DNA from 4 places in the Streptomyces sp. A0592 genome. Region 3 is predicted to be linked to each of the others. Evidence: riboswitches for the same ligand, from Rfam matches in the RefSeq annotation. Region 3 holds a riboswitch; each other region holds the start of a gene.

Region 1 (5,366 bases), on a different contig from region 3:
CCGGTCCTCATGTCCGTGACCCCCACGCTCGGGGCGGACCTGCGGTTCTCCACCGAACTGCTCTCCTTCGAACAGGACGAGAGCGGGGTCACCGCGATCGTCAAGAACCGCGAGACCGGGGAGCACAGCACGGTGCGCGCCGACTACCTGGTCGCCGCCGACGGGCCGCGCAGCCCCGTGCGCGAACAGCTCCGGATCGGCCAGAGCGGTCCCGGCGACCTGTTCCACAACGTGAGCATCACCTTCCGGTCCCGCATGCTCGCGGACGTGATCGGCGACCGGCGTTTCATCGTGTGCTACCTGACCAAGCCCGACGCCGACGGGGCCCTGCTGCCCGTCGACAACCGCGAGCGGTGGGTCTTCCACGCCCCGTGGCACCCCGACCGGGGCGAGACGCTGGAGGACTTCACCGACGAGCGCTGCGTCGAGCACATCCGGCGGGCCGTCGGCGCACCCGACCTGGACGTCGAGATCACCGGGAAGGCGCCGTGGCACGCGGCCGAACGCGTCGCCCAGCGGTACGTGGCGGGCCGCGTCTTCCTCGCCGGCGACTCCGCCCACGAGATGTCGCCGACGGGGGCGTTCGGCTCCAACACGGGTATCCAGGACGCGCACAACCTCGCCTGGAAGATCGCCGCTGTGCTGGACGGGGCCGCGGGTCCCGGGCTGCTGGAGACGTACGAGGCCGAGCGGCTGCCGGTGGCGCGGGCGACGAGCGAGCGGGCCTCGGCCCGTTCGGCCGAGCACAGCCACCCGGGGTACGAGCCGGAGCCCGAGACCGTCCCCGATTCCGTACCCGAGTCCGCTCCCGAGGCGCCCGCGCGCGGCGGCCGGCAGAACGGGGTCCTCTCCGTGGCCATGGGGTACCGGTACGCCCAGGGCGCGGTGGTGGGAGCCGACCCCGACCTGCCGGTCGTGCCCGAGCGGATGCGGCTGTGCGGGGACCCGGGCTCGCGCGCCCCGCACCTGTGGCTCCGCGACCCGGTGGAGGGGCGGCGCAGGTCCACGGTCGACCTCTACGAGCGGTCCTTCGTCCTGCTCAGCTCCGAGGGCACGCCGTGGAGCGGAGCGGCGGGACCGGTCGCCAAGCGCATGAACGTCCGTCTGGACGCCTACGCGATCGGCAGCGGCCCGGAGGCCGACCTGATCCCGGAGGACGGCGCCGACTGGGCCGAGGCGCACGGCACCACCCCGCGCGGAGCGGTCCTGGTCCGCCCGGACGGCTTCGTGGCCTGGCGCTCGGTGGAGGCGGTGGCGGACCCGGAATCGGTCCTCTACAAGGTCCTCACCACGGTGCTGGACCGCTACTGACGCCACCGGCCCGACACCCGGATACGCAGAGAAGGGCGCCCTCCCCGCGGATATCCGCGAGGAGGGCGCCCTTCTCCGTAGGGCTCAGGTCACCGGATCATCGTCGAACCGAGCTCGCCCGGCTTCTTCGGCACCCACGGCGCCACGGCGGTGGCCTCGGCGGGGTCAGGCTCCGCCATGCTCACCCGGAAGACGCCCTCGCCGTCCACGTTCGCGGGCAGGATGAAGATCTCCTTGATCTGACCGGTGCCGTGCAGGTAGAGCACGACGGTCTGGCGGTAGGAGCCCTCGTCGTAGAACTCCGCCGTGACCTTCCCGCCGGCGCCCTTGCGGAACGCGGCGATCCAGTTCTCCGCGGTCTTCTCGGTCGCACCCCTGTCCTTGGTGGGGTCGCCCAGGTCCGCCAGCTCGCCGACCCGGCCGTCGGCGATCCGCCACACCACCTGCTGGGTGATCCCCAACGTGCCCGTGGACGGGTGGCCGACGACGGAGAGCGGCGGGTGACTGCTGTAGTCCCCGAGGTACTCCGCCTCGGCGGCGTCGGGTTCCGACGAGCACCCGGTCAGCACACCGAGGGCCAGAGCGGCGACGAGGACACCCCGGGAGGCTCTTCCACGACGTCGTGCCGCGGGGAAACGCGCAGTCAATACTTCCTCCAGGTGCGAGGGGGGAAACCTAGCGCCCCGGCCCGGCATGACCCCCGGCGGTCTCATCCCGGTATCCGGATCCTGGACAACTCCGCCCGTTGCCGGGGAAGGGCATCTACTCTGGCCGGGCAGCTGGTTCGCCCCGTCCGCCAGGCGGGATGCGTCGTAAGAGGGAACCCGGTGGGAATCCGGGACTGCCCCGCAGCGGTGAGCGGGAACGACCGCCGTCATACGCACTGGGACCGGAACGAGGTCCTGGGAAGCGACGGCCAGTAGGTGCCCGCCGGGAGACCGGCAGGCGTGCCCGCGAGTCCGAAGACCTGCCCGTTGCCCGCGTGCGACCCGTCGTGCGCGGAAACCCCGGTGGCCTCGTGGGCGGGTCGGCGATACATCAGGCGGGCGACCGCGGACGCGTACGCACAGGTACGCACCCGCAACCGGTCGAGGTCCGTCCGATGCGTCATCCCTTCGCGCTCCCGACCCCCACCGGGTCCACAGGAGACAGCTCGCGAAGGAGAGTTCCGTGACCAGCAAGACCCCCGCCACCGTGTACGGCTACCCCCGTCAGGGGCAGAACCGGGAACTGAAGAAGGCCGTCGAGGGCTACTGGAAGGGCCGGGTCGGCGCCGACGCCCTCCGTGAGGCGGCCCGCGACCTGCGCCGGACCAACTGGCAGCAGCTGGCCGACGCCGGCATCACCGAGGTGCCCACCGGCGACTTCTCGTACTACGACCACGTGCTGGACACCAGCGTCATGGTCGGCGCCGTCCCCGCACGCCACCGCGCCGCCGTCGGCGCGGACGCCCTGGACGGCTACTTCGCCATGGCGCGCGGCACCCAGGAGGTGGCCCCGCTCGAGATGACCAAGTGGTTCGACACCAACTACCACTACCTGGTGCCGGAACTGGGCCCGGACACCGTCTTCACCGCCGACTCCTCCCAGCAGGTCGCCCAGTTCGAGGAGGCCCGCGCGCTCGGCCACACCGCCCGCCCGGTGCTCGTCGGGCCGGTGACCTACCTGCTGCTGGCCAAGCCCGCCCCCGGCGTGGCGGCCGGCTTCGACCCCCTCGCCCTCCTCGACCGCCTGCTCCCGGTGTACGCACGCGTCCTCGCCGACCTGCGTGCGGCCGGGGCCGAGTGGGTGCAACTGGACGAGCCCGCCCTGGTGCAGGACCGCACCCCCGCCGAGCTGAACGCCGCCGCCCGCGCCTACCGCGAGCTCGGCGCCGCGGCCGACCGGCCGAAGCTGCTCGTGGCCTCCTACTTCGACCGGCTCGGCGAGGCCCTGGCGTTGCTGGCCAAGGCCCCCGTGGACGGGCTCGCCCTGGACTTCACCGGCGCGGCCGCCGCGAACCTCGACGACCTCGCCGCCGTCGGCGGCCTGCCCGGCAAGCGCCTCGTCGCCGGCGTCGTCAACGGCCGCAACATCTGGATCAACGACTTCGAGAAGTCCCTCGCCACGCTCGGCACCCTCCTCGGCCTGGCCGGCACCGTCGACGTGGCCGCCTCCTGCTCGCTGCTCCACGTGCCGCTGGACGCCTCCGCCGAGCGGGACATCGACCCGCAGGTCAGGCGCTGGCTCGCCTTCGCCCGCCAGAAGACCGCCGAGATCGCCACGCTCGCCCGCGGGCTCGCCCGCGGCACGGACGCCATCGCGGCCGAACTCGCCGCCAACCGGGCCGACCTGGCCTCCCGGGCCAACTCCTCCGTCACCCGCGACCCCGCGGTCCGGGCCCGGACCGCGGCTGTCACCGACGCCGACGGCCGCCGCTCCCAGCCCTACGCGGAGCGGGCGACCGCCCAGCACGCCCGCCTCGGCCTGCCGCTGCTGCCCACGACGACCATCGGATCGTTCCCGCAGACCGCCGAACTGCGCACGGCACGCGCCGACCTGCGGGCCGGCCGCACCGACACCGCCGGCTACGAGGACCGCATCAGGGCGGAGATCCGGGAGGTGCTCGCCTTCCAGGAGAAGGCCGGCATCGACGTACTGGTGCACGGCGAGCCCGAACGCAACGACATGGTCCAGTACTTCGCCGAGCAGCTCACCGGCTACCTCGCCACGCAGCACGGCTGGGTCCAGTCCTACGGCACCCGCTACGTCCGTCCGCCCGTCCTCGCCGGCGACATCTCCCGCCCCGACCCGATGACCGTCCGCTGGACCGCGTACGCGCAGACGCAGACGACGAAGCCGGTCAAGGGCATGCTCACCGGGCCGGTCACCATGCTCGCCTGGTCCTTCGTCCGCGACGACCAGCCGCTCGCGGACACCGCACGGCAGGTCGCGCTGGCCCTGCGCGACGAGGTGAACGACCTGGAGGCCGCCGGGACCGCCGTCATCCAGGTGGACGAGCCCGCCCTGCGGGAGACCCTCCCGCTGCGAGCCGCCGACCACGCGGACTACCTCGCCTGGGCCACCGAGTCCTTCCGGCTCACCACCGCGGGCGTCCGGCCGGACACCCAGATCCACACGCACATGTGCTACGCGGAGTTCGGCGACATCGTCGAGGCCATCGGCGACCTCGACGCCGACGTCATCAGCCTGGAGGCCGCCCGGTCGCACATGCAGGTCGCCGACGAGCTGTCGGGTGCCGGCTATCCGCGCGAGGTCGGCCCGGGTGTCTGGGACATCCACTCGCCGCGGATCCCCTCCGTCGACGAGGCGTCGGCGCTGCTGCGCAAGGGCCTGGGGGCCATCCCCGCCGAACGGCTGTGGGTCAACCCCGACTGCGGCCTGAAGACCCGGGCCTGGCCCGAGACCCGGGCCTCGCTGGAGAACCTGGTCGAGGCGGCCCGCCTGGTCCGCGCGGAGGTGGGCGCCGACGGCTCCGGCGCCGTCTGACCGGCGCAGCCCGTCAGACGGAGAGCGGGGGACCGGCGTACTCCGGCGAGTGCGCCCGGTCCGCGTCCCCGTCCGCGGGCCGGTGCGCGGTCTCGGTGAGCCCCGCGACATGGTCGGTGATCATGTCGAGGATGGCCGCCGAGACCGCGGCATCGCCGAGCACGAGGTGATTGAGGGTCAGACCGTCCGTCATGGCGGCCAGGTAGCGGGCCAGTACGTGCACCGGTACGCGCAGCTCGAAGGGCATGAGCCGGCGGAGCTGTTCGATGAGCTCGGTGTAGGTGTCGGAGTACAGCTCGTACTGGCGCCGCGCCAGGTGCTCGAACCCGGGCCGGCGCAGGGCGTACTGCGTGAGCTCGTAGGTGAGCATGTGCTCGCCCGGGTTGGCGGCGACGTGGTCCCAGTACGCCTGGAAGCCGGCCCGGATGGTCTCGCGGAGGGTGGCCCGCGGCCGGATGGCCTCCCGCGCGACGGCGATGCCGTGCTCGGTGATCGCCGCGATGACGGATTCCAGCAGGGCCTGCTTGGACTCGAAGCAGTAGTGGAAGACGCTCAGCGATACGCCG
Region 2 (5,366 bases), on a different contig from region 3:
AGTTCGACGCGGCGTTCGAGAAGATCCGGTCGGCCGGCGTGCCGTACTTCGCCGACCCGCACGGCAGGCTCCCCGGCGAGATCAACCACAACGACGGGGGCCGCGGCGTCTACTTCACGGACCCCGCCGGGCACGGGATGGAGATCATCACGCGCCCGTACGGCTACCAGGAGCCCGCCGCCACGGGCAGGTAGACGACGTTGGGCGAGCCCGTGTCGGGGTGGACCTCGACGCGGGCGCGCACCCCGTACACCTCGGTCAGGAGTTCCTCGGTGAGCACCTCCGCCGGCGGCCCCGAGGCCGCGACCCGGCCGCCCGACAGGACGTACAGCCGGTCGCAGAAGGCGGCCGCGAGGTTCAGGTCGTGCAGGACGAGCAGGCCGGTGGCGGGCAGGGCCCGGACCAGGCCGAGGACCTCCAACTGGTAGCGGATGTCCAGGTGGTTGGTCGGCTCGTCGAGTGCGAGCAGCCCCGGGTCCTGGACGAGCGCCCGGGCCACCAGGACGCGCTGCCGTTCGCCCCCGGACAGCTCGTCGAAGCGGCGGGCCGCGAAGGGGCCCGCGCCCACGGTCTCCAGGGCGTCGGCGACGCGCCGCATGTCGTCCGGACCGTCCTGTTCCCAGAAGCGCTTGTGCGGGCTGCGGCCCATGGCGACGACCTCGCGGACGGTCAGTCCGAAGGTGCCGCTCGCGTCCTGCGGCACCACCGCCACGCGCCGCGCCCGTTCCTTGACGGTGAGCTCGCCCGCGTCCGCGCCGTCCAGCAGGACCCGGCCGGCGGTCGCCCGCAGGGCTCCGTAGACGCAGCGCAGCAGGGTGGTCTTGCCGCTTCCGTTGGGGCCGACGACCCCCACCGTTTCACCGGGCCGGGCGGTGAGGTCGATTCCGTGGAGGAGGGTGTGCCCGTCGGTCTCGTACCGCACGCCCTCGACGGCCAGGTCCACCGGCCGGGCCGGTCCGGTCCATTCCGTCATCCGGTCACCCCTTCGGTACGGCTGGAGCGGCGCAGCATCCAGAGGAAGAACGGCCCGCCGACGAGCGCGGTGACCACCCCCACCGGTATCTCCTCGGGGGCGGCGGCCGTACGGGCGATCAGGTCGGCCAGGATCAGGAACACGGCCCCGCCCAGCGCGGCGACGGGCAGCAGGGCCCGGTGTCCGGCGCCCACGACCATCCGGGCGGCGTGCGGGACCATCAGCCCGACGAAGCCGATGGCCCCGCTGCAGGCGACGAGCACGCCGATGACGAGGGAGGTCAGGACGAACACGGCGGCGCGGAAGCGTCCGGTGTCCAACCCCAGGGTGTGTGCGCCCTCCTCCCCGGTGAGGAGCAGGTCGAGCGGGCGGGCGAGGGTGAGGAGCAGGGCGCCGCCGACGAGCAGCGCCACCGCGGGCAGGGCCAGTTCGTCCCAGCGCGCCCCGCCGAGACCGCCGAGGGTCCAGAACAGCACGGAGCGGATCTGGTCGGGGTGTGCGGCGAGGACGAGGACGAGGCTGGTGAAGGCGGACAGGATGTACTGGACGGCCACGCCGGCCAGGATCAGCCGGCCGGTGGTCATGGTGCCGCCGCGCCGGGCCATCGCGTAGACGGCGACGAGCGCGGCCATGGACCCCACGAAGGCGGCCAGCGGCACGCCCATGGCGAATCCGGCCGCGGCCGTGCCGAAGACGATCACGAGGACGGCTCCGGCGGAAGCCCCGGAGGAGGCCCCGAGGAGGAACGGGTCGGCGAGTTGGTTGCGTACCAGTGCCTGGAGCACGGTGCCCGCGACGGCGAGCCCGGCTCCGACGACGGCGCCGAGGAGGATCCGCGGCATCCGCACGTCCCACACGATGGAGGCGAAGGCGCCGGTGGGCCGGTTCCCCGACAGGCCGCCGACGACGATGTCGAGGACGCGGCCGGGGGCGATCCGTACGGGTCCCAGCGCCAGGCCCGCGATCGCCGAGACGGCGAGCGCGGCGGTGAGGACGGCGAGGACCGTGCCGGTGCGGAGCCTCACGCGGGGTTCGGGTGGAGCTGGCTTCCCAGTGATTCCACCGCGTCCGCCACGCGGACGCCGAGGACGGCCGAGGAGAGCGGGAGCACGACGAACCGCCGGTTCTTGACGGCGGGCACCTCGGCGAGCGCCGGGTCGTTCAGCAGGCGCTGCTTCTTGGCCTCGACGGTGGTGCCGCCGTAGTCGTAGATGAGGACGACCTCGGGCTTGCGCTCGATGACCTTCTCCCAGGCGACGTCGCCGAAGGTGTCCCCCAGGTCGGCGAAGACGTTGGTGCCGCCGGCGAGGGAGATGATCTCGTTGCCGACGCCGTTGCCTCCGGAGGTGGAGGCGGTGGCCTCGCCGGAGTCGTAGGCGAAGACGGTCGGCCGGGGCCGGTCCTTGACGCGGGCGCTCACGGCGTCGATGCGGCGCTGCTCGTCCTCGATGAGCTTCGCGCCGCGGTCGGGTACGCCGAAGGTGCGCGCGACCTCGGTGATCTCGGTCTTGAGCTGGTCGAGGCCGACCTTCCCCTCGGTGCAGTACTCCACGTTGAGGCGGGAGTTGATGCCGGACTCGGCCAGGCCCTCGCGGTCGCGGCCCTGCGCCTTGTCGAAGGCGCTGGCGTAGCCGCCGTAGACGAAGTCCGGGTCGGCGCCGAGCAGGATCTCCTTGGAGGGGTACTCCTCGGCCAGCACCTTGATCTTGTCGTAGGCGGGCTTGTAGGCCGGCAGCACGGCATCGTCGAGGTAGGCGGTGCCGGTGATCCGGTCGCCCAGGCCGAGGGCGAGCATGAGCTCGGTGGCGTGCTGGTTCATGGTGACCGCCCGCCGGGGCGGGGCCTGGTAGGTGCTGCTCACGCCGCAGTTGGTGAGGGTGTACGGGAAGCCGGGCGCGGCGGCGGTGTCACTCGCGGCCCCGTCCTGCCCGGCGCCGGATGAACCGGCGCAGGCGGTGAGGGACATCAGGAGGGCGACGGGGGTGAACGCGCGCAGGGCGGCGCGGGAACGCGACATGGCGGGGCCTCTCCGGGGGATCCGCGTCCCCTGGTCGACGTGAAGGAACAGAGGCGGTGCGTCAGTGTCTGACTCCCGGCGTCCCCCGTGGGGACGGCCGGTCACAGTGGCGGGACCGCACCGGAATCGCACCGGTTTCCTGTCCTGCACCGCCTGGTTGTGCGCCCCAGTCTGCCAGAACGCGCACGTGGGATGGGGTGGGGCCCCCGTCACGGCCGAGGGGCGGGCTCCGGGGCGGTGATCAGGTCCATCCCGGGGTACTGGGCGGCGGCGAAGCCGGCGGCGCGGTACACGGATGCGCCCGCGGAGCTGGCGTGCAACTGGACGAAGTGGACGCCGAGTCCGTTCAGCCAGTCCACCAGCCCGGCCACGATCCGTCCGGCGTGGCCCTGCCCGCGTGCCGCCGCCTCCGTGACCATGCCGTCGATGTAGCCGCGCCGCCCGTCGGGCCGGAGGGGGCTGGGCAGATGGTACGTCACCCACGCCATGCCGGCGGCCTGCAGGGGCTCGCCCGGCCCGCCGCCGACAACCAGGCAGGTGCAGTCCGGCCGGCTGTCCGAGACCCGGTCGGCGAACCAGCCGCGGGCGATGTCCCGCCAGGGCGCGTCCGCCGCTCCCGGATCGGCACCGAGCGCTTCGAGCGCCACCGCGCGGAGCCGGATCAGTTCGGGTATGTCGGCACGGGTCGCCGTACGGGGCTGCATGGTTCGCGTCCTCCTGAGGAATCCCAACTTGTTGTATCCAGCATGGATCTTAGGGGTGACCAACACGCTCCTGAGAGCCACCCCATCGCGCGGGGTGCTGACATGTCACGGGTGCGTCACACAGACCTCACACCTCCCACACATCGGACACGATGGCGCGATGCGCACACACCACACCGCCGCTCTCGCCGCCGCGGCCGCTCTGCTCCTTGGCCTCACCGCCTGCAATCCGCAGAGCACCGACACCGGCAAGCCCGCTGCGCCCAGCACGCCCGCCTCGAACTCCGCCCCCGATCCGGCTTCCAGCGCCCCGGCTGCAGCGAAGACGGCCGCCCTCCCGAACATGGTCGGCAAGGGCCTCCAGACCGCTCAGGACGAAGCACAGGCGGCAGGGTTCGCCGTCCTGAAGTCCCACGACGCGCTCGGCCGCGACCGGCTCCAAGCCCTCGACCGGAACTGGAAGGTCTGTTCCCAGACTCCGGCCGCCGGCGCGAACGTCGACACGGGCACGACCGTGGACTTCGGGGCCGTGAAGCTGGAGGAGTCCTGCCCGGCCGCCGACGCGCCCGCCCCGAAGCCCGCGGGCAGCACGATGCCTGACTTCGTCGGACAGGGCATGAAGGCCGTTCGCGGGGCGCTGCCGTCCAACGCGAGCATCACGGTGAAGGACGCTGTCCAGAGCCGCATGGTGCTGCAGGAGTCGAACTGGAAGGTGTGCTCGCAGGATCCGAAGCCGGGGACGGCGCTGACGGGGCAACCGTTGTCGTTCAAGGTCGCCAAGGCGGACGAGTCCTGCCCGTAGGCCCTTGCAGGCCGGCACGTCACCGACATGGCCGCCGTAGGCGACCGGCCACCCCCCGAGCCCGGCCGCAGCACGGGACACGCGGCCGAGCCCCGCCGAACGATCGGCGGGGCCCTCATGGCAGGGGCGGCAGGATTCGAACCTGCGGCCTACGGTTTTGGAGACCGTTGCTCTGACCAGCTGAGCTACACCCCTTCGGCGAGACCAACCATGGCACGGCCGGGCCCGGCGATCCAGTGAATTCCTGTCGCGTCGCGGAACGGGATCAGCGGCAGAGTTCCATGATCATGTCGTCGAAGCCGGGGAACTCCTCGGCGGCCAGCTCGACCACCGCGCCGGCCGTGCGCCGCGCGTCCGGGGCGAACCGGTCGGCGACCGCAGTCAGAGCTTCGTCCGGGCGCGACGTCCGGTCGGCGCCGTACGGCGCGGCCGCCTCGTACGGGCCGCAGCCGTCGGCCAGCAGCCACAGGAAGTCGCCCAGATCGCGCGCCACGACGCCCGTCTCCCCCTCGGAGCCGAGGAAGACCACGGGCTGTTCGGCGAGCGGCCGGCCCGGGCGGACCAGCCAGAACGCCGCGTACCCGCCGGAGCCGTCCTGGCCGAAGACGCGGAAGGCGCCGCCGTCCAGGTCGTTGTTCCCCGTCCATGCCCTGAACCAGTCGTCGGTGTCCTCGGCGGACAGGAAGGACTCGAAGGGCTCGAAGTCGACCCCGTCGCCGTCCGCGAAGTCGAAGGGGACCGCCAGGGCGGCGGCGAGCGCGGCGGGGAACTGTCGATCGTCGGTGAGCGTCACTCGCACACACTAACGGGGCGACGGACGCAGGTCAGGCCAGGGCCTCGAGGAAGCCGCCGCGGGAGGTTCCGGAGCTC
Region 3 (5,366 bases):
TCCTCGCGATCGGCGTGGTCATCGCGATGCCGACGCTGAAGATGCCCTCGGTCACCGACTTCGCGGCCCGCGGCGACGGCCCGGTCTTCGCCGGGTCGATGTTCCCGTTCGTCTTCATCACCATCGCGTGCGGCGCGCTCTCGGGCTTCCACGCCCTGGTCTCCTCGGGCACCACCCCGAAGATGATCCAGAAGGAGACCCAGGTCCGCATGATCGGCTACGGCGCCATGCTGACCGAGTCGTTCGTCGCCGTCATGGCCATCATCGCGGCCTGCATCATCGAGCCCGGCCTCTTCTTCGCGGTCAACTCCCCTCCCGGGATCATCGGCACCACCGTCGAGTCCGCCTCGCAGGCGGTGACGAACTTCGGCTTCGCCATCTCGCCCGAGGCGCTCACCCAGGCCGCCAAGGACGTCGAGGAAGCCAGCCTGCTCTCCCGTACGGGTGGCGCGCCGACCTTCGCACTCGGAATGTCGGAGATCTTCTCCTCCGTCATCGGCGGCGCCGGGATGAAGGCCTTCTGGTACCACTTCGCGATCATGTTCGAGGCGCTCTTCATCCTGACGACGCTGGACGCGGGCACCCGCGTGGGCCGGTTCATGCTCCAGGACACCCTCGGCAACGTCCACAAGTCCTTCAAGGACGTCAGCTGGAAGCCCGGCGTGTGGTTCGCGAGCGCGATCGTGGTCGGCGCGTGGGGCTACTTCCTGTGGGTCGGCATCAAGGACCCGCTGGGCGGCATCAACCAGCTCTTCCCGCTCTTCGGCATCGCCAACCAGCTGCTGGCCGCGGTCGCCCTGGCCGTCTGCACCACGCTGCTGGTGAAGTCCGGCCGACTCAAGTGGGCCTGGGTGACGGGCGTCCCCCTGGTCTGGGACGCCACGGTGACCCTCACCGCCAGCTACCAGAAGGTCTTCTCCGAGGACGTGAAGGTCGGCTTCTTCGCCCAGCGCGACAAGTACCAGGCGGGCATCGACGCCGACAAGGTCCTGGCCCCGGCCAAGAGCATGGACGACATGCACACGATCGTCACCAACGCCACGGTGGACGGCGTGCTGTGCGCCCTCTTCGCGGTGCTGATCATCGTGGTCCTCGCGGACGCGCTCCGCACCTGCGTCAAGGCCGTCCGCGACCCGGGGTCGGCGAAGCTCTCCGAGGTCCCGTGGACCGAGTCGAAGATCGTCGCCCCGGCGGGCCTGATCGCGACCGCGGAGGAGCGGGCGGAGTTCGCCGCCGCGGCCGACCGCGATTCCGGCGGCGGCCAGGTCAAGGAGCCGGTGGGGTGAGCACCGTACGGAGCGTGCTGGCCAGGGCCAGGTTCTACGTACGGGAGTTCTCCGGGGAGGCCGCCTACGACCGGTACGTCGCCCACACCCGCTCCCACGACCCGGACGCGGAGGTCCTCACCCGCCGCGCCTTCGAACGCGCCCGCACGGACGCCCGCGAGGCGGACCCCCGCGAGGGCTTCCGCTGCTGCTGACCCACGCGAAGGGCCCCGCCGCGTCCTGCGGCGGGGCCCTTCGGCGCTGCTCAGCGCACCCAGTCCTTGAGGACCTCGGTGGGCAGGGTGATGCCGACGGGGTCGGGCAGTGCGATGTCCGTCCCATAGGGCACGATGTGGATGCTCTCGTACCGCTGGCCGTTGGGCTGGCTGTAGACGGAGACCTCGCACTTGGCCCGGTCGATCAGCAGGTAGAGGGGGATGCCGGTCTCCGCATAGGCACGGGGCTTTTCGACGTGATCCCGCCGGACGGTGTCGGAGCCCCACGAAGTCACCTCGACGGCCATGAGGATCGGAGCGGGGTCGACCCAGTCGCTTCGCCCTGTCCCGCGAAGGCCTTTTCCTCGACGGTGCCGCCTCCGACGATAGCGCCGCCCGCCGGGAGGCGTCCTGCACACTCGACCGCATGGACATGCTGATCAGAACGGCGGTGCCCGCCGACCACGAGACGCTGGGCGAGATCACCGCGCAGGCCTACCTCGCCGACGGGCACCTGGACTTCAACGAGGACGACGCCTACCTGAACGTGCTGCGCGACGTGGCCGGGCGGGCCGCACTGGCCAAGGTGCTCGTCGCCGAGCGCGACGGGCAGGTGCTCGGCGGGGTGACCTTCGCCGCACCCGGCAGCCCGCTCGCCGACATCGCGGGCCCGGACGAGGCCGAGTTCCGGATGCTGGCGGTGGCCCACGCGGCCCGCGGACAGGGCGCCGGCGAGGCCCTGGTGCGGGCGTGCGTCGAACGGGCGCGGGCCGTGGAGGGCGTCACGGGCGTCGTCCTCTCCACCCAGCGCAGCATGGCCGGGGCCCACCGGATCTACGCGCGCCTGGGCTTCGTACGCACTCCGGAGCGGGACTGGGCGCCGATCGAGGGCCTGACACTCCTCACGTATCGACTCAAGCTGTAGCCACGCCGACACTACATGTGGGGGTTGCCGCACAAGGGCGCCCCCACATGTATGCTCATGCCTGCTGTCGCCGCAGGGGAATCCGGTGGGAATCCGGAACTGTCCCGCAACGGTATGAAGTGTCCGACATCCGGACACCAAGTCCGATGACCTGCCGGCAGCGCGCCCGGATCGACCGACCCGGGTGCCGACACGTCCGGGCCTCGCGGTTGGGCCGGTGGACGCCGTGCGGTGTGCCCTCCTGCCACGCCCGCATGCGCCCGCGCCCGCCCGCCGATGACCGGGCCGAGCGAGGGAGAGCTCCCGCCGTGACCATCGCGCCTTCCGCACCGCGCGCCGAGTCCGTTTCTGGCGACAACACCGAGGGCCCGGGGGCCACGCTGCTGCGTACCCTCACCGAACTTACGGCGGACCTCCCCGACACCGACCCCGGCCGCGTCGCCGCCGCCGCGCTCCGCGGCCGCAGCTCCGCCGCCGACGAGGCCGAACTGCGCGGGCTGGCCACGGAGTCCGCCGCGGGGCTCATCTCCGAGGACCCCGCGTACTCGAAGCTCGCCGCCCGCCTGCTGACGCTGGCCGTGCGCGACGAGGCCGCGAGCCAGGGCTCCACCTCGTTCTCCGCCTCCGTCGAGGTCGGCCACCGCGAGGGCCTCATCGCCGACCGCACCGCCGAATTCGTGCGCACGCACGCGAGCCGTCTGGACGCGCTGGTCGAGCACACCCTCGCCGAGGGCGCCGACGACCGCTTCGGCTTCTTCGGCCTGCGCACCCTGCACAGCCGCTACCTGCTGCGCCACCCGATCACCCGTCAGGTCATCGAGACCCCGCAGTTCTTCATGCTGCGCGTGGCCTGCGGCCTCGCCGCGGACGAGAGCATCCAGGCCGTCGAGGAAGTGGCCTCGCTGTACCGGCTGATGAGCCGCCTCGACTACCTGCCCTCGTCCCCCACGCTCTTCAACTCCGGCACCCGGCACCCGCAGATGTCCTCCTGCTACCTGCTGGACTCCCCGCTGGACGAGCTCGACTCGATCTACGACCGCTACCACCAGGTCGCGCGCCTGTCGAAGCACGCGGGCGGCATCGGCCTGTCGTACTCCCGCATCCGCGCCCGCGGTTCGCTGATCCGCGGCACCAACGGCCACTCCAACGGCATCGTGCCGTTCCTGAAGACGCTCGACGCCTCCGTCGCCGCCGTGAACCAGGGCGGCCGCCGCAAGGGCGCCGCCGCGGTCTACCTGGAGACCTGGCACGCGGACATCGAGGAGTTCCTGGAGCTCCGCGACAACACCGGCGAGGACCAGCGCCGCACCCACAACCTGAACCTCGCCCACTGGGTGCCGGACGAGTTCATGCGCCGCGTGAACGCCGACGCCGAGTGGTCGCTGTTCTCCCCGGCCGACGTCCCCGAACTGGTCGACCTGTGGGGCGACGACTTCGACGCCGCCTACCGCAAGGCCGAGGCCGACGGCCTGGCCCGCAAGACCATGCCCGCCCGCGACCTGTACGGCCGGATGATGCGCACCCTCGCGCAGACCGGCCAGGGCTGGATGACCTTCAAGGACGCCTCCAACCGCACGGCGAACCAGACCGCCGAGCCGGGCACGGTCGTGCACTCCTCGAACCTGTGCACCGAGATCATCGAGGTCACCAACGACGGCGAGACGGCCGTCTGCAACCTGGGCTCGGTGAACCTGGGCGCCTTCGTCGTGGACGGCGAGATCGACTGGGAGCGGATGGACGAGACCGTCCGCACCGCCGTGACCTTCCTCGACCGCGTGGTGGACATCAACTTCTACCCGACCGAGCAGGCCGGCCGCTCCAACTCCCGCTGGCGCCCGGTGGGCCTGGGCGCGATGGGCCTCCAGGACGTCTTCTTCAAGCTGAAGCTGCCCTTCGACTCCCCCGAGGCGAAGGCCCTGTCCACCAAGCTCTCCGAGCGCATCATGCTGGCCGCCTACGAGGCCTCCTGCGACCTCGCCGAGCGCAGCGGCACGCTGCCGGCCTGGGAGCAGACCCGCACCGCGCGCGGCGTCCTGCACCCGGACCACTACGACGTCGAGCTGAACTGGCCGGAGCGCTGGGACGCGCTGCGCGCCCGCGTCGCCGAGACCGGCATGCGCAACTCCCTGCTCCTCGCCATCGCCCCGACGGCGACCATCGCCTCGATCGCCGGCGTGTACGAGTGCATCGAGCCGCAGGTCTCCAACCTGTTCAAGCGCGAGACTCTGTCGGGCGAGTTCCTCCAGGTGAACGGCTACCTGGTGGAGGAGCTCAAGCAGCTCGGCGTGTGGGACGCCCAGACCCGTGAGGCGCTGCGCGACTCCTCCGGCTCGGTCCAGGGCTTCGGCTGGATCCCGGCCGAGGTCCGCGAGCTGTACCGCACGGCGTGGGAGATCCCGCAGCGCGGCCTGATCGACATGGCGGCGGCCCGTACGCCGTTCCTGGACCAGTCGCAGTCGCTGAACCTGTTCCTGGAGACGCCCACCATCGGCAAGCTCAGCTCGATGTACGCGTACGCCTGGAAGCAGGGCCTGAAGACCACGTACTACCTGCGTTCACGCCCGGCGACGAAGATCGCCCGCGCCGCGCAGGCCGCCACCGCCGCTCCGGTGGCGCTCCCGCAGGCCGTCGACGCCGATGCCCTGGCCTGCTCCCTTGAGAACCCCGAGTCCTGCGAGGCCTGCCAGTAATGAGCTCCACCGACAACAAGAACCTCCTGGACCCGGGCTTCGAGCTCACGCTCCGCCCGATGCGCTACCCGGACTTCTACGAGCGCTACCGGGACGCGATCAAGAACACGTGGACGGTGGAGGAGGTCGACCTCCACTCGGACGTCGCGGACCTCGCGAAGCTGACGCCCGCCGAGCAGCACATGATCGGCCGTCTGGTCGCGTTCTTCGCGACCGGCGACTCGATCGTCTCGAACAACCTGGTGCTGACGCTCTACAAGCACATCAACTC
Region 4 (5,366 bases), on a different contig from region 3:
GTCATCCTGCCCGAACCCGGCCGTGCCCGGTAGGGCGCACGCCCCGTTCTACGGACCGGCGTTGAGCTCGGCGACGATCGAGGCGGGGGTGTGGCCGCTGCCGTCCGACAGGCGGTGGAAGTCGACCGAGACGAAGTTCGGGTCGCGGCCCCCGGCCGCGGGCCGGCACTGCTCGGCGATGCGGCTGCGCAGCTTCGCGCCGTTGTCCAGGGCCGCCGTCAGCACGGTGGGCACGTTGCGGTGGTGGCTCATCGTGAACAGGCGACGGAAGCCGGGCTCCTGCCGGTCCAGGGGCAGGTCGGACCAGCGGCTGACGCACGTGAGGTCGTTGCCCAGGTCTCCGAGGCTCCAGAAGTTGCTCACGGTCCACGCCCGGTCGTACATGACGCCCAGGTTCTCGCGGTCGGACCGGTCGGAGAAGATCAGCAGCCGCTTGCCGGAGGTGACGAGGTCGGCGACCTTCGGCCACCCGTTCTGCCGCACGCCCCACTCGTCGGGCCGGAACACCATGTCGGACAGCCCCCGGACCCGGCCGAGGGACTGCCGCAGCTGGTCGGCGCTCACGTAGTCCTCCAGGAAGACGGTCACGACCTCCTGGGGGTGGGCGGCGAGGAAGTCCACCACAGTCTGCATCGTGCCGTGGAAGGACTGGCGCGGCAGGGCGTAGGTGGCACCGGCGAAGGTCTTGCACTCGCCGTGGCACAGGTACACGTCGCTGGGATAGCAGTCGCTCCCGAAGCTGATGACGCACAGCCAAGTGCTGCGCTCGTACCAGTGGGTGTCCAGGCTCAGGCCGCGCACGCCGCCTTCGAGCTGGCCGCGCACCGATTCGGACTGGTTCACCGAACTCCAGCGGGAGTCCTCGTAGTTGGTGAAGGCGTTGTGGGTGGTCAGGAAGGAGACCTCGTCCAGGCGCCGGTCGCCCCAGCGGGCGGCCGCGAGGCCGGCCGGTGCGCCGGACGCGGCCGCCGCCGCGGGCGGGGCGGGCGGGGCGGTCGAGGCCGTCGCCGTGGTCACCGTGCCCAGCAGTGCCAGCAGGAGGAGACCGACCAGGGTCCGCCGGGCGTGGCCTCGTCGGAGCGCGCCGGCGGGGCGGCCGCGGAAGCCCGCGCGCTGCATGTTCATGTCAATCATGGCGGGAGGTTAGCGCGCGGCCCGCCGCTGCGCCCCCCTGCGGACGCGTACGGCCGGTAAACGACGGCGCGACCGGCGACGGCCCGGTTCCCGGCACGGCCACCCGGCAGGGGTGGACTTACTAGGACGTCCAACTATATCGTCGGGAGTGCAGAGACCCGCGGTGCAGGGAAGCCGGTGCGAATCCGGCGCGGTCCCGCCACTGTGACCGGGGAGTGCGCGCTTCAGCAGGACAGGCCACTGACGGAGGAATCCATCGGGAAGGCCGGGGCGCGCGCGTCGATCCGGGAGTCAGGATACCGGCCGTGGGTTGTTCCGTGTTGTCCACGAGGATGGAGCAGACACGCATGGCACCGGTCCGTACCCATGGCCTTGGTGATCCGGCGGAGCACGCGGTGATTCCCGCGTCGACCTAGGAGTGCCCGGCAGATCACGGCCGGGGCCGAACGGCCCGCCGCCGCGGTCGGCCGCGTCGTCACCAGTGGCCGAACGCCACGGCACCGGATGACCCGGGCGCTCCGACCCTGATCCGCAGGCCTTCCTGGTTCTCGCTTCACGGGCCCTTCGGCCCGTCGGCTCTTCGGCGGCCTCGCGCCGCCCTGTCCCACGGCGTTCCCCAGCGGCGCACCCCACCGGGTGCGGCCGTCGGTCCGCCGTGCCATCCCCGGATCCCACCTGACGAGAGCAGGAAACCATGGTCCGTGAACTGACGCATTTCATCGGCGGCAAGCGCACCCCCGGCACCTCCGGGATCTTCGCCGACGTGTACGACCCCAACACCGGCGCGGTACAGGCCTGCGTACCGCTCGCCGACCCCGACGAAGTACGGACGGCCGTCACCGACGCCGCCGAAGCCCAGGCGACATGGGCCGCCTGGAACCCCCAGCGCCGCGCCCGGGTCCTGCTGCGCTTCCTCCAACTCGTCGAGGACGAGCGCGACGAGCTCGCCCGGATGCTCTCCGCCGAGCACGGCAAGACCGTCCCGGACGCGGCCGGAGACCTCCAGCGCGGCCTGGAGGTCGTCGAGTTCGCCGCAGGCGTCCCGCACCTGCTCAAGGGCGAGTTCACCGACAACGCCGGCACCGGGATCGACGTGCACTCGCTGCGCGCCCCGCTGGGCGTCGTCGCGGGCATCACCCCCTTCAACTTCCCCGCAATGATTCCCCTCTGGCAGGCCGCACCTGCCCTGGCCTGTGGAAACGCCTTCATCCTCAAGCCCTCGGAGCGCAACCCCTCCGTACCGCTGCGCCTCGCCGAACTGTTCGTGGAAGCGGGCCTGCCGCCCGGTGTGCTCAACGTCGTCAACGGCACCGGGGCGGCCGTCGACGTCCTCCTCGAAGACCCCCGCGTGCAGGCACTCGGCTTCGTCGGATCCACCCCGATCGCCGCGCACATCTACGCCACCGCGGCCGCGCACGGCAAGCGCGCCCAGTGCTTCGGCGGGGCGAAGAACCACATGATCGTCATGCCGGACGCGGACCTCGACCAGGCCGTCGACGCGCTCGTCGGCGCCGGCTACGGATCCGCCGGCGAGCGCTGCATGGCCATCTCCGTCGCCGTACCCGTGGGCGAGGAGACGGCCGACGCGCTCGTCGCCGCCCTCAAGGAACGGCTCGGCACCCTCCGCATCGGCCGCTCCGACGACCCGGCCGCCGACTTCGGGCCCCTGGTCAGCCGCGACGCCCTGGACCGGGTGCGCCGCTACGTGGACATCGGGGTGGGCGAGGGCGCCGAACTCGTCGTCGACGGACGCCGCTTCACCCTGCCCGGCCACGAGAACGGGTTCTTCGCCGGCGCCTCCCTCTTCGACCGCGTGCGCCCCGCCATGCGCATCTACCGGGAGGAGATCTTCGGCCCCGTCCTGTCCGTCGTACGGGCCGCCGACTACGAGGAGGCCCTCCGCCTGCCCAGCGAGCACCCCTACGGCAACGGAGTCGCGATCTTCACCCGGGACGGTGACACCGCCCGCGACTTCACCCGCCGCGTGAACACCGGCATGGTCGGCGTCAACGTGCCCATCCCGGTGCCCGTCGCCTACCACACCTTCGGCGGCTGGAAGCGGTCCGGTTTCGGGGACCTGAACCAGCACGGCCCGGACTCGATCCGCTTCTACACCCGCACCAAGACCGTGACCTCCCGCTGGCCCTCCGGGGTCAAGGAAGGCGCGTCCTTCACGATCCCGACGATGGGGTGAGCACCGTGACCACGACCACCACCCTCACCAAGGACCAGCTCGCCCTCGCCGAGGTCACCCTCGACTTCGCGCAGGAACACCTGGCTCCGCACGCCGTCGACTGGGACCGCGACAAGCACTTCCCGACCGACGTGCTGCGCCGCGCGGCGCAGCTCGGCCTCGGCGGCGTCTACGTCCGCGAGGAACACGGAGGTTCGGGACTCACGCGCACCGACGGAGCCCTGATCTTCGAGGTCCTTGCCACGGGCTGCCCCTCCATCGCCGGCTACCTCTCCATCCACAACATGGTCGCCTGGATGATCGACCGCTACGGCGACGACGGCCAGCGCGCCCGCTGGCTCCCGGACCTCTGCTCGGCCGCGGCCCTGGGCAGCTACTGCCTGACCGAGCCGGGAGCCGGCTCCGACGCGGCGGCCCTGCGCACCCGGGCCGACCGCGACGGGGGCTGCTACGTGCTGACCGGCGTGAAGCAGTTCGTCTCCGGCGCGGGGAGCTCGGGCGTCTACATCGTCATGGCCCGCACCGGCGGGGAAGGCCCCGGCGGCATCTCCGCCTTCGTCGTCGAACGCGACGACCCCGGCCTCTCCTTCGGGGCGAACGAACGCAAGATGGGCTGGAACGCCCAGCCCACCCGGCAGGTCGTCCTCGACGGCGTCCGCCTGCCGCCCGACCGCCGGCTGGGCGCCGAGGGCGACGGATTCCGCATCGCCATGAACGGCCTCAACGGCGGCCGGCTCGGCATCGCCGCCTGCTCCCTCGGCGGAGCGCAGAGCGCCCTCGACCGCAGCCTCACCCACCTGGCCGACCGGCAGGCCTTCGGCGCAAGGCTCCTCGACGCCCAGGGACTGCAGTTCCGCCTCGCCGACATGGCCACCGAACTCGCGGCCGCCCGCGCCCTGGTCCGCCAGGCCGCCGAAGCCCTCGACCGGGGCGACCCGCTGGCACCCCGGCTCTGCGCGATGGCCAAGCGCTTCGCCACCGACACCGGCTATTCCGTCGCCGACCGGGCGCTCCAACTCCACGGCGGCTACGGCTACCTGAGCGAATACGGCATCGAGAAGATCGTCCGCGACCTGCGGGTGCACCAGATCCTGGAAGGAACCAACGAGATCATGCGCGTCATCGTGGCCCGGGGCCTCACGGAGGCCGTCCGATGACGGCCGCGGACGAGCCCGTACTGCTGCGCACCGAAGGCCGCGCGGCCCACATCACCCTCAACCGGCCCAAGGCGCTGAACGCACTCACCCACGCCATGGTCCGCACCGTCGCCGACGCCCTCGACGCCTGGGAGGCGGACCCCGCCGTCGAGACGGTCGTCATCACGGGGGCGGGGGAGCGCGGCCTGTGCGCCGGCGGCGACATCCGCGCCATCCACCGGGACGCCGCCACCGGTGGCACCGCCTCGCTGGACTTCTGGCGCGACGAGTACCGCCTCAACGCCCGCATCGCCCGCTACCCCAAGCCGTACGTGGCCGTGATGGACGGCATCGTCATGGGAGGCGGCGTCGGGATCTCGGCCCACGGCACCGTCCGTATCGTCACCGAACGCTCCCGCGTCGCCATGCCCGAGACCGGCATCGGCTTCGTCCCCGACGTCGGCGGCACCTACCTGCTCGGCCTCGCCCCCGGCGAACTGGGCACCCACCTGGCCCTGACCGGCACCCCCATCGGCGCGGCCGACGCCCAACGCTGCGGACTCGCCGACCACTTCGTACCCTCCGAGCGGCTGCCGGCCCTGCTGGCCGCACTCGCCTCGGGCTCCGTCCACGACGTCCTGGCGGCCCACGTAGCCGAGGCGCCGCCCGGCGAACTCGACGCGCAGCGCGAGTGGATCGACCACTGCTACGCCGCGGACACCGTCGAGGAGGTCACCGACCGGCTGGCACGCCATCCCGCGCCCGCCGCCCAGGAGGCGGCGCGCACCCTGCTGACGAAGCCCCCGACCGCCCTCAAGGTCACCCTCGCCGCCGTACGCAGCGCCCGCGGGCTCGGCCCGCTGGAGAAGGTCCTGGACCAGGAGTACCGCGTGTCCAGCGCG

What was found. A riboswitch is a leader RNA that binds a small molecule or an ion and turns the genes downstream of it on or off. The one in region 3 is predicted to bind cobalamin.
Region 1: another riboswitch for cobalamin. It lies ahead of metE (5-methyltetrahydropteroyltriglutamate--homocysteine S-methyltransferase); the one in region 3 lies ahead of E6U81_RS28435 (ribonucleoside-diphosphate reductase subunit alpha).
Region 2: another riboswitch for cobalamin. It lies ahead of E6U81_RS01585 (ABC transporter substrate-binding protein); the one in region 3 lies ahead of E6U81_RS28435 (ribonucleoside-diphosphate reductase subunit alpha).
Region 4: another riboswitch for cobalamin. It lies ahead of E6U81_RS00570 (CoA-acylating methylmalonate-semialdehyde dehydrogenase); the one in region 3 lies ahead of E6U81_RS28435 (ribonucleoside-diphosphate reductase subunit alpha).

The regions. Positions count from the first base shown of each region.
Region 1 covers NZ_SSBM01000034.1:9,051-14,416, reverse strand. Annotated here, with positions in the region: gene E6U81_RS31920 (FAD-dependent monooxygenase) at 1-1,311, shown strand, start outside; gene E6U81_RS31915 (hypothetical protein) at 1,401-1,958, opposite strand; cobalamin riboswitch at 2,075-2,301, shown strand; gene metE (5-methyltetrahydropteroyltriglutamate--homocysteine S-methyltransferase) at 2,482-4,800, shown strand; gene E6U81_RS31905 (TetR family transcriptional regulator C-terminal domain-containing protein) at 4,814-5,366, opposite strand, start outside.
Region 2 covers NZ_SSBM01000001.1:321,793-327,158, reverse strand. Annotated here, with positions in the region: gene E6U81_RS01600 (VOC family protein) at 1-194, shown strand, start outside; gene E6U81_RS01595 (ABC transporter ATP-binding protein) at 164-973, opposite strand; gene E6U81_RS01590 (iron ABC transporter permease) at 970-1,998, opposite strand; gene E6U81_RS01585 (ABC transporter substrate-binding protein) at 1,995-2,990, opposite strand; cobalamin riboswitch at 3,032-3,172, opposite strand; gene E6U81_RS01580 (GNAT family N-acetyltransferase) at 3,200-3,694, opposite strand; gene E6U81_RS01575 (PASTA domain-containing protein) at 3,855-4,496, shown strand; tRNA gene E6U81_RS01570 (tRNA-Trp) at 4,615-4,691, opposite strand; gene E6U81_RS01565 (SMI1/KNR4 family protein) at 4,762-5,289, opposite strand; gene E6U81_RS01560 (hypothetical protein) at 5,321-5,366, opposite strand, start outside.
Region 3 covers NZ_SSBM01000025.1:61,605-66,970, reverse strand. Annotated here, with positions in the region: gene E6U81_RS28455 (carbon starvation CstA family protein) at 1-1,286, shown strand, start outside; gene E6U81_RS28450 (YbdD/YjiX family protein) at 1,283-1,480, shown strand; gene E6U81_RS28445 (Uma2 family endonuclease) at 1,531-1,788, opposite strand; gene E6U81_RS28440 (GNAT family N-acetyltransferase) at 1,908-2,405, shown strand; cobalamin riboswitch at 2,450-2,579, shown strand; gene E6U81_RS28435 (ribonucleoside-diphosphate reductase subunit alpha) at 2,714-5,095, shown strand; gene E6U81_RS28430 (ribonucleotide-diphosphate reductase subunit beta) at 5,095-5,366, shown strand, end outside.
Region 4 covers NZ_SSBM01000001.1:124,291-129,656, forward strand. Annotated here, with positions in the region: gene E6U81_RS00565 (PI-PLC domain-containing protein) at 49-1,134, opposite strand; cobalamin riboswitch at 1,257-1,457, shown strand; gene E6U81_RS00570 (CoA-acylating methylmalonate-semialdehyde dehydrogenase) at 1,829-3,328, shown strand; gene E6U81_RS00575 (acyl-CoA dehydrogenase family protein) at 3,334-4,485, shown strand; gene E6U81_RS00580 (enoyl-CoA hydratase/isomerase family protein) at 4,482-5,366, shown strand, end outside.